Regions from separate parts of the Priestia sp. P1_B12_1 genome, predicted to be linked through region 2. Evidence: riboswitches for the same ligand, from Rfam matches in the RefSeq annotation. Region 2 holds a riboswitch; the other holds the start of a gene.
What was found. A riboswitch is a leader RNA that binds a small molecule or an ion and turns the genes downstream of it on or off. The one in region 2 is predicted to bind S-adenosylmethionine.
Positions count from the first base shown of each region.

Region 1 (4,426 bases), on a different contig from region 2:
CTTTTGTTAGTGAAGTGTAGTCATATGTTGGTTGATATAAATTAATTAATTCTCCACCGTGTGCTTGAATTGTTGTCATTTTGTAAAATCCTCCTTAAATAATTAACACAATATAATAAAAAGCACTTGAATCACGCAGTCATTTTTTCTTTTTCCGACTGCAAGTTTGCTCTTTTTCTTCTAGTCGCTCTAGCTAAGCTTAGAACACCTGCTGTGGCAATGCAGCCGCTAGCTAGCACCACAAATGAATATAAGTCGCTTTCAAGTACTAATTTCACAAGAACATATGAGATTACGAGTGAAAATACGGGGGATACCACCCAAACCTTTAACATTTGAATGACCACTTCACGCTGTTCTTTCGTGAATCCCGTTTTCGCTGCTCCTATTCCAATAATAGAAGACGTAGTGACCTGTGTAAGCGGTACTGGCAAACCAAAAAGTGAAGCTGCTGTAACAAGAGAAGCACCAGTACCCGAGATAATGCACCCTTCTCCTACAGAATAGCGAGTAATTTTTTTTCCGTTTGTTTCAATAACTCGGCCGCCTAGTAAAAGAGCTCCGAGCGCCACAGCCAGTCCTCCTGCTATGACACCCGTTGTGGCATCCATTAATCCAGCTCCTACTAGAGGACCGACAGCATTTGCCACGTTATTCATTCCAGCTGAGAAGGCTTCAAAGAATCCCGTGGCTATAACTAAAATCGTTAAAACTCTTTTCCACTTTCCCTCTGCTTCTTTTTTATGCGCTCTGCGTTTTATCACTTTTCCAATCAAAAAAGCAATGACAAATGAAACCAGCGGAACAATAATCCAAAAAGACATGACAACTAAAAGTTTTTCCACATACAGAGATTGATAAGCTACTCCTACTCCAACAACTGAACCAACCGTTACTTCACTTGTTGATAGAGGGATACCAATTAAATTCGCGAAAAAGAGTGACAGCGTTGCAGCAGCCAGAATGATAATAACTAATTCTACTGACAGCAATTTTTCAGGTATGATACCTGAACTGATGGTTTTTACCACCTCGCCGCCTCCGATAATGGCTCCGAGCACAATACCTACAGCACAGATGAACAAGGCTACTCTTCGCTTTTTAATCGCACCGGAGCCGTATGAAACGCCCATAGCTGCTGCTGCACCGCTTGCCCCGATATTCATTGCAAAAAAAAGCGCAATGATAAAGGCAACATATAAAAGCATCATTTATTCAGCTCTTTCGTATTTAAGATTCGTGTAATCCGCATTCAACTTTTTGTGTACCTGCCCATCTTCCTGAACGTAAATCGTCTACATTGTAGGCAGGTGCGGTACAAGGCTCACAGCCGATGCTTGGGTAGCCTTGATCATGAAGTTTGTTATATGGTAAATCATGCTTATACACATAGCGCCAAACTTCTTTCCAAGACCAATGAATTAACGGGCAGACTTTAACTTTCTTGAATTTCTCATCTTTATTAAAATAATTCGTGTTGGCACGAGATTCAGACTGCTCGCGTCTCAAACCAGAAATCCACGCATCATAAGGAGCAAGAGATTCCCTTAATGGGATGATTTTTCGAATTTGACAGCATAGGTTAGGCTGACTCTTCCAAAGCTCATCTCCATGTTTCTCAGCTTGTTCTGCAAGCGTTAAATCCGGTTTTTTTATATGAATACGCAAATCAGGAAAGCGTTCTTTAATTGCATCAATCACTTCATATGTTTCTTTAAAATGAACGCCCGTATCTAAAAAGACAATTTCAGCATCTTTTTTCACTTTTGAAATTAAATCAATTAACACAATCCCTTCAATACCAAAGCTTGATGCGTAAATAATTGAATCTCCGTAGGTATCATACGCCCACTGCAATGCTGAAAGGGCTCCTTTTGTTTCATCTTCACTGTCGAACTCTGGAAATGTATCACTCCAGTTTTCGTACGTATATAAGTCTGCCATTTTCTTCACTCCAATTCTTAGTTATCCGCGTTATCCAATAAAAAAAGACGGTTTTACCCACTAGAATTGGATAAAACCGCCTCTAGTGTGTCTAGTCAGCGAAACTATTTAATTCTTACTTTTCTTCGACGTGCTCAAAGATTTGTTTTAAGTCGGGGGTTACAGTGATTGATGTCCCTCCTTAAATTATCGCTTGCGCTATATCAAAATAAAAAGTCTTCCATATTGAAAGACTGGGTAGGCAATAAATTTTTACCTTATCTTTCAAAATGATACACACTTTGCTGGAATTAGCACCTTGCTAAGCAGGTTGCCGGGGTTCAGCGGGCCAGATCCCTCCACCACTCTTGATAAGCATTTTTTAAAAATTTTAGCATATTTAGAATATTTGTCAACATTAAAAATCATATATCCGATAAGAAAACTATACTTTAAATTCACAGAAATATCTATACTTTTATTTAAAACAACATATGTAAATTTAAACCAAACGTGAACATATCAGTTTATAAAACGCTTTCTTTTTCCTCAACTTTTTATATTCTCTTCCTAAATAAAACACAACACCTCTCTATAAAATTAATAAGGGATTTATAAGCTTTACGGATAATTCACCCACATTAGCACACATTACAGATAACACTGACTGACAGATAGGAGCTATATAAGATGGAGAGACATTCCTTTCAATTAGACGATACAATTAAAAATAATGTGCGAACATATTTACAGCAAATTTCAACTGAAGCCTCTAATTTAATTAAACATTTAGATACGAGTGATCATTGTATCCTATGTGATTTTGAGGAGATGAGAAGGTTATTTCAAGATGTTCAAGCTACGGCCGCCTCTTATTACTTGCGTCATTATCTATCGCCTTATACATTTGAATATGCTGCTCTGTCCTTAGCTATTCATAACCTTTCTGAGAAACGTCACGGCGCTTTAATTGTCATTGAACGGGAACAAAATGTAGACCCTCTTATTCAAAAGGGAATGCCTATTCAAGCTCCTGTCAGCGCTACGCTAGTTGAGACACTGTTCTACCCAGGGACACCCTTACATGACGGAGCCGTCCTAATTAGAAATAATCAGCTTATCTCAGCTGCTAATGTTTTACCTCTCTCGTCTATTATTTCAACGACCAAAAAATTGGGAACACGTCACCGTGCAGCCATTGGAATGTCGGAAAAATCGGATGCATTAATTTTAGTTGTATCTGAAGAAACAGGCAAAATTTCGTTTGCTCTTGATGGAAGCCTCTACCCTATTCACTCCAGCAAAAATATGATTTAAGAGCCCTTTCCTGATAAGCAGCCCCATCTTGACTTCTATATCCTTTCTCTTTAATATATTTCATAGTTTTTACATACTATAGATACGGGTGATGCATATGGCAATTTTAAAATTTGAACATGTAGGCGTTCAAGTAAAGGATATAGAAGAATCTATTGAGTTCTATACGCAAAAAGTGGGATTAGAGCTTATCGAAACACTGCCACATACCGATCCGTCTTTGAAGCTAGCTTTTCTAGGTTTAGAAGGCAATGTAATCGTAGAGTTAATTCAAGGGTATAACTCAAGCTTACCTAACGAAGGTAAAGTTCATCATTTTGCGCTGGCGGTAGACGGAATTGAAGAGGAGTTTGAGCGTTTAAAATCAGCAGGTGTTTCATTTGTGGAAGAAAACATTGTAACTTTGCCAAATGGAGCAAGATACTTATTTTTCTACGGTCCAGACAAAGAATGGATTGAATATTACGAAGTAAAAAGATAAAGATATCTTATACCTTCAGTGAAAAATGGTCATACTGTGGCTATGACTAATCACTGGAGGTTTTTTTATGATGGAATGGCTATTATTTCGACTTTTCCGTCGTTCTATTTTAGTGCGGCTTCTTTTTATTATCGGCTGCCTTGTTCTACTTTTTGGCATGCTTATACATTTCCTAGAGCCGCAAACGTTTGGAAATGTATTTGAAGGAATTTGGTGGGTTATTATTACAATTTCTACTATAGGGTACGGTGATTTTGCTCCGACCACTACGATTGGAAGGTTAGCTGCAATTATTTTAGTCCTGATCGGAACGGGATTTATTACCACTTATTTTGTTACGCTTTCTAAAATTGCTGTTTCCGCTGAGAGCGCTTATTTGGAAGGAAATTTAAAATTTTATGGAAAAGATCACTTCATCGTTGTTGGGTGGAATGAGCGCGCCAAACTCGTGTTAGAGTCTTATCGCGACGCATTTCATAAAGAAGACATTGTTCTTATCGACGACTCTCTGACTAAAAATCCCATGATTTGTGATCGCGTTCATTTTATTAAAGGAAGTCCTTCTCATTATGAAGTATTAGAACTTGCCAACGCTCGGTACGCAAAAAAAGTGCTGATTACTGCCGATCAGCATAAGACAGAAGAATATGCAGACATGAATACTATTGTTACGTTAGTCGCTCTGCAAGGATTGAACCCTTCTAT
Region 1 is NZ_JBFTZR010000005.1:363,546-367,971, reverse strand. Features, by position in the region: gene sat (sulfate adenylyltransferase) at 1-79, opposite strand, end outside; gene AC1D0Y_RS19015 (inorganic phosphate transporter) at 132-1,211, opposite strand; gene AC1D0Y_RS19010 (phosphoadenylyl-sulfate reductase) at 1,231-1,944, opposite strand; SAM riboswitch class I at 2,199-2,301, opposite strand; gene cdaS (sporulation-specific diadenylate cyclase CdaS) at 2,614-3,240, shown strand; gene AC1D0Y_RS19000 (VOC family protein) at 3,338-3,721, shown strand; gene AC1D0Y_RS18995 (potassium channel family protein) at 3,789-4,426, shown strand, end outside.
Region 1: linked by a shared signal. The riboswitch ahead of AC1D0Y_RS19010 (phosphoadenylyl-sulfate reductase) and the one ahead of AC1D0Y_RS27840 (5-methyltetrahydropteroyltriglutamate--homocysteine S-methyltransferase) in region 2 are both predicted to bind S-adenosylmethionine.

Region 2 (4,426 bases):
TCGTGGGCCAGCTACACTTGAAAATTATCACTTTATCGAAAAGATTTCTCATTTTGACCGCGAAGAAGTTCCAGAACGAGTCGTCCACGCACGAGGATCTGGAGCCTTTGGCTACTTTGAAACATATGGAAAAGTGGGGGACGAACCAGTAGAGAAATATACTCGGGCAAAGGTATTTTCAGGTGCGGGCAAGAAAACACCATTGATGGTTCGTTTCTCCACAGTTGCCGGAGCAAAAGATTCTCCAGAAACAGCTCGAGATCCACGCGGATTTGCTGTGAAAATGTACACGGAAGAGGGGAATTGGGATTTAGTTGGGAATAACCTAAAGATTTTCTTTATCCGTGATGCAATGAAGTTTCCTGATATGATTCATGCGTTTAAAGCAGACCCAGCTTCGAACGTACCAAACCCTCAGAGAATGTTTGACTTTGTTTCCCGTACACCTGAGGCTACCCACATGATTACATTTTTATTCTCTCCATGGGGGATTCCAGCGACGTATCGTCACATGCAGGGGTCTGGTGTAAATACCTACAAATGGGTGAATGATAAGGGAGAGGCTGTACTAGTAAAGTATCATTGGGAACCTAAGCAGGGAATTCGGAACTTAACACAAGAAGAGGCAAATACGATACAAGCCAAAAACGTGGGACATGCAACGCAGGATTTATACGAAGCAATTGAGGGTGGAGATTATCCAGAATGGGAGCTCTTCGTACAAATTATGGAGGATGGTTATCATCCAGAGCTTGATTTTGATCCCTTAGATGATACGAAACTTTGGCCGGAAGATAAGTTTCCATGGTTGGCAGTGGGCCGTATGGTTCTAGATCGTAATCCAAAGGATTTCCATGCAGAAATCGAGCAAGCCGCCTTCGGTACAGGAGTTCTTGTGGATGGAATGGACTTCTCAGACGATAAAATGCTACAAGGACGTACCTTTTCTTATTCAGATACACAGCGCTACCGTGTAGGTGCCAACTATCTAAAATTACCTGTGAATGCACCGAAAGTGCCTATTCATACGAATCAGCAGCGCGGTCAAATGGATATTCGTGACCCAAAGGAATCTGGGGATAATCCACATATTAACTATGAGCCTTCAATGCTTGGTGGCTTTCAGGAAGAAAATAAGAAAGACCGTGTTCCACATCAACCAACGTATAATGCAGCCGCAATGAGTGCACCAATTGACCGTCCTAACGATTATGGGCAGGCAGGTCACACATACCGTAGTTTTGAAGATTGGGAGCGCGATGAATTGATTAAAAATCTATCGGATGCACTTGCTATTTGTGATAAACGAATCCAAGAAACGATGATTTCTCATTTTACACAAGCTGATGAAGAATATGGTCGACGTGTGAAGGAAGGTATTGAAAAGAAACTACACGAAATGCAGGATATGAAAAATACAAGTGAGGTACCTGGTCGTAAAGCAGGTAAATCAAAATATGGACAAGGTACATTAGCTGCAAATGAAGCAACAGAAGATGCTGTAAAGAAAAGTCACGAAGTCGATCCTTATTAAGTGAATTGCTCCATTTTAAAAATAGGGAACCGACGTATGGGTATAGTATAATCTTAAGGGAATACCTTGCCTAAAACCTCATGATTTAAAAGATACCTCTCCTAATTGACAGGAGAGATATCTTTTAAATCATTCTTTAGTTATTTGTCCAGACATCTTGAGCAATTTGAATTACGTGATTAATTTTATTCCATTGCTCTTCTTCTGTTAATTCGTTTCCTTCTTCTGTACTCGCAAAGCCACATTGAGGACTCAATGACAAGTTTTCTAGAGGAATATATTCACTTGCTTCTTGGATTCTTCGCTTAATGACCTTAGCATCTTCTAATGTAGGGAATTTAGATGTTACCAATCCTAATACAACGGTTTGATTGTTACGTGTAAAACTTTTTAATGGTTCAAAATCTCCTGAACGGTTATCATCATATTCAAGGAAAAGTCCATCTACATGTAAGTTAGCAAAGATAGCATCAGATATAGTATCGTAGCCACCACTTGTGATATACGTAGATCTAAAGTTTCCACGACAAATATGCATCGTAATGAGCATATCTTCAGGCTTTTTAGAAATAGCATCATTTAAGCAACTTACTCGATTATCGATAATGTCTTTTACATCCATACCAAGCTTCTCAACAACCTCATTGATGCGTTCTTCAGAAACGAAATCAATCCAGGACGTATCATCTAGTTGTAGATAACGGCAGCCTGCGTCGTAAAAGGCTTGAATAGCTTTTTGATAAGCAGCCACAGTATCATGATAAAATTGATCTCTGTTTCCCTTGTAATATGTATCTTCTTGAATTCGAGTAAATAACATGTTTGGGCTTGGAATTGAGAATTTAGCGACTTGGCTTCCATCACCATGTCGTTCAACAGCTTCTTTTAAAAACGTGAAGTGTTCCACCATATAATGATGATCGAAGTCCACTTTACCTACTACCTTAATTGCGTTATTTTTGGTTTTTGCACCTTTGAATTGGCTGATATATTCTGTTTCAAACTGCTCCACACCTTCTAAGCCTGATAAGAAGTCCAAATGCCACCAAGAACGTCTAAATTCACCGTCCGTGATCGATTTAAGACCCAATTCAATTTGCTTCTGAACAAGCTTTTCAATTTCTTTGTCCTCTACAGATTTTAAATCAGCTTTATTAATTGTACCATTCGCATACGCTTTTCTTGCTTCTTTGAGGGGAGTTGGTCGTAAAAAACTACCTACGTGATCAGCTTTAAATGGAGCCTTCACTAATGTCTTAGTCATGGTTTTGTTTCCTTCTTTCTTTTCAAAATAAAAAACCTCTTCTTACAAATAAGAAGAGGTTAATAATCGTTATGGATTCTCTTCTTATCTTCAAGCAAATTGCTACTGGAATTGGCACAGTACTTTAACAGTCTGTTGCCGAGGCTTCCTAGGGCCAGTCCCTCCACCTCTCGAGATAAGAATATTCAATTTATTTAACTAAAAAAAGGTTACACTTGTTTTCTTAAATTGTCAACAAAAATTCGAAAAATCAGAAATAATACACCTCTTACCTCATTACCTACTGCAGCAAGGGTTCTTTGTTATTTTTCGATTGGACAGGCAAGCTTACCGCAGTAGCTACATAGTATCTAAAGTATTGTAACTCCGTTATCTAATCAGTAGCTAGTTCAGTATCGCTACCCCATTAATACAAGCTTTATAACCCTGTTGAAGCCATTTGTGGAATCTGTAAGGGAGCTGAGCCGAAGAGGCGAAGGGGGCGACCGGATGCCTTGAGCTGAAAAAACAGGTACGTCAAAAGCAAAAAAATTAAAAGAGTGAAAGAAGGTATCAACATGAGAAAAACAAAAGGATTTACCTTTCCAAAAATCTTTTCTCCACCTCACAAACCACCTCTTACGAGACCTCGTCCCCTCAAGGCTTATTCCTTTGTTCCTTTTAGTCCACTAGCCATGCTTGACCCCACTATTTTGACCATAGGAGGCATTGTCTTAGGAATTGCGATCACCGAACGAATACTAGAGCGATGGGGTGTCATCGATCTTGTTGATCAGTTCGCAAAGGTGATGCGGTTTATCTTACCTGTCACCTTTTATGGGGCCTTATTTTACTTCTTTGCGACATTTATGTTTTGAGGAGGGTTTCAAATGTTTGAGAAACTAAAATTACGTGGAAAGCTTATTAAAGCGTTTCGTACAGCAGAGATTTATCGAATCATAAAGCGTGGAGATCGTACCTCCTACCAATTTCCGAAGATCCATCGGATCGATCATCAGCACACCTACACTCGATATGCTTTTTCCTTACTGAATGGTATTGATCCTGACCTCTTAACGAAAAAAAGATGGGCCCTACGACAGGTATTAGGCAACAATATTGAAGTGAATGGCAGCTTAAAAAACTTTAGTATTACCGTTCATCACAAAAACCTACCTAAAATGCTTAATTATTGTTATGAGGTCATTCATCCTCATATTGAGAAAATGGAGCTCCCAATATGCATTGGTCAAGATATCTATGGAAACCCTGTTTCATGGGATTTTGCGGATTTGGAAACCTTACTGATTTCTGGCGAAATTGGAGCTGGAAAAAGTAGTCTCATGCGTGTCATCCTCACCACGTGGGTGAAATATTCCTCTCCTGAAGACTTGCGCTTAGTCTTAGTGGACCTTAAACGAGCCGATTTGGGCTTATTTCATGAGATTGACCATGTGGATGCGCTTTGCTTTGAAGCAAAAGACATGCGAAAACCTTTTGCATTATTACGAGCTGAAATGTATCGAAGAGGCGATTTATTGTTAGAGCATGGCGTAACACATATAAGCAGGCTTTCATTTAAGCTTCCTCGGATCGTTGTGGTAATTGACGAAATGTCCATCGTGAAGAAAGAAACAGATCTTGTAGAA
Region 2 is NZ_JBFTZR010000025.1:10,663-15,088, reverse strand. Features, by position in the region: gene AC1D0Y_RS27845 (catalase) at 1-1,534, shown strand, start outside; gene AC1D0Y_RS27840 (5-methyltetrahydropteroyltriglutamate--homocysteine S-methyltransferase) at 1,671-2,798, opposite strand; SAM riboswitch class I at 2,880-2,980, opposite strand; gene AC1D0Y_RS27835 (hypothetical protein) at 3,356-3,655, shown strand; gene AC1D0Y_RS27830 (FtsK/SpoIIIE domain-containing protein) at 3,668-4,426, shown strand, end outside.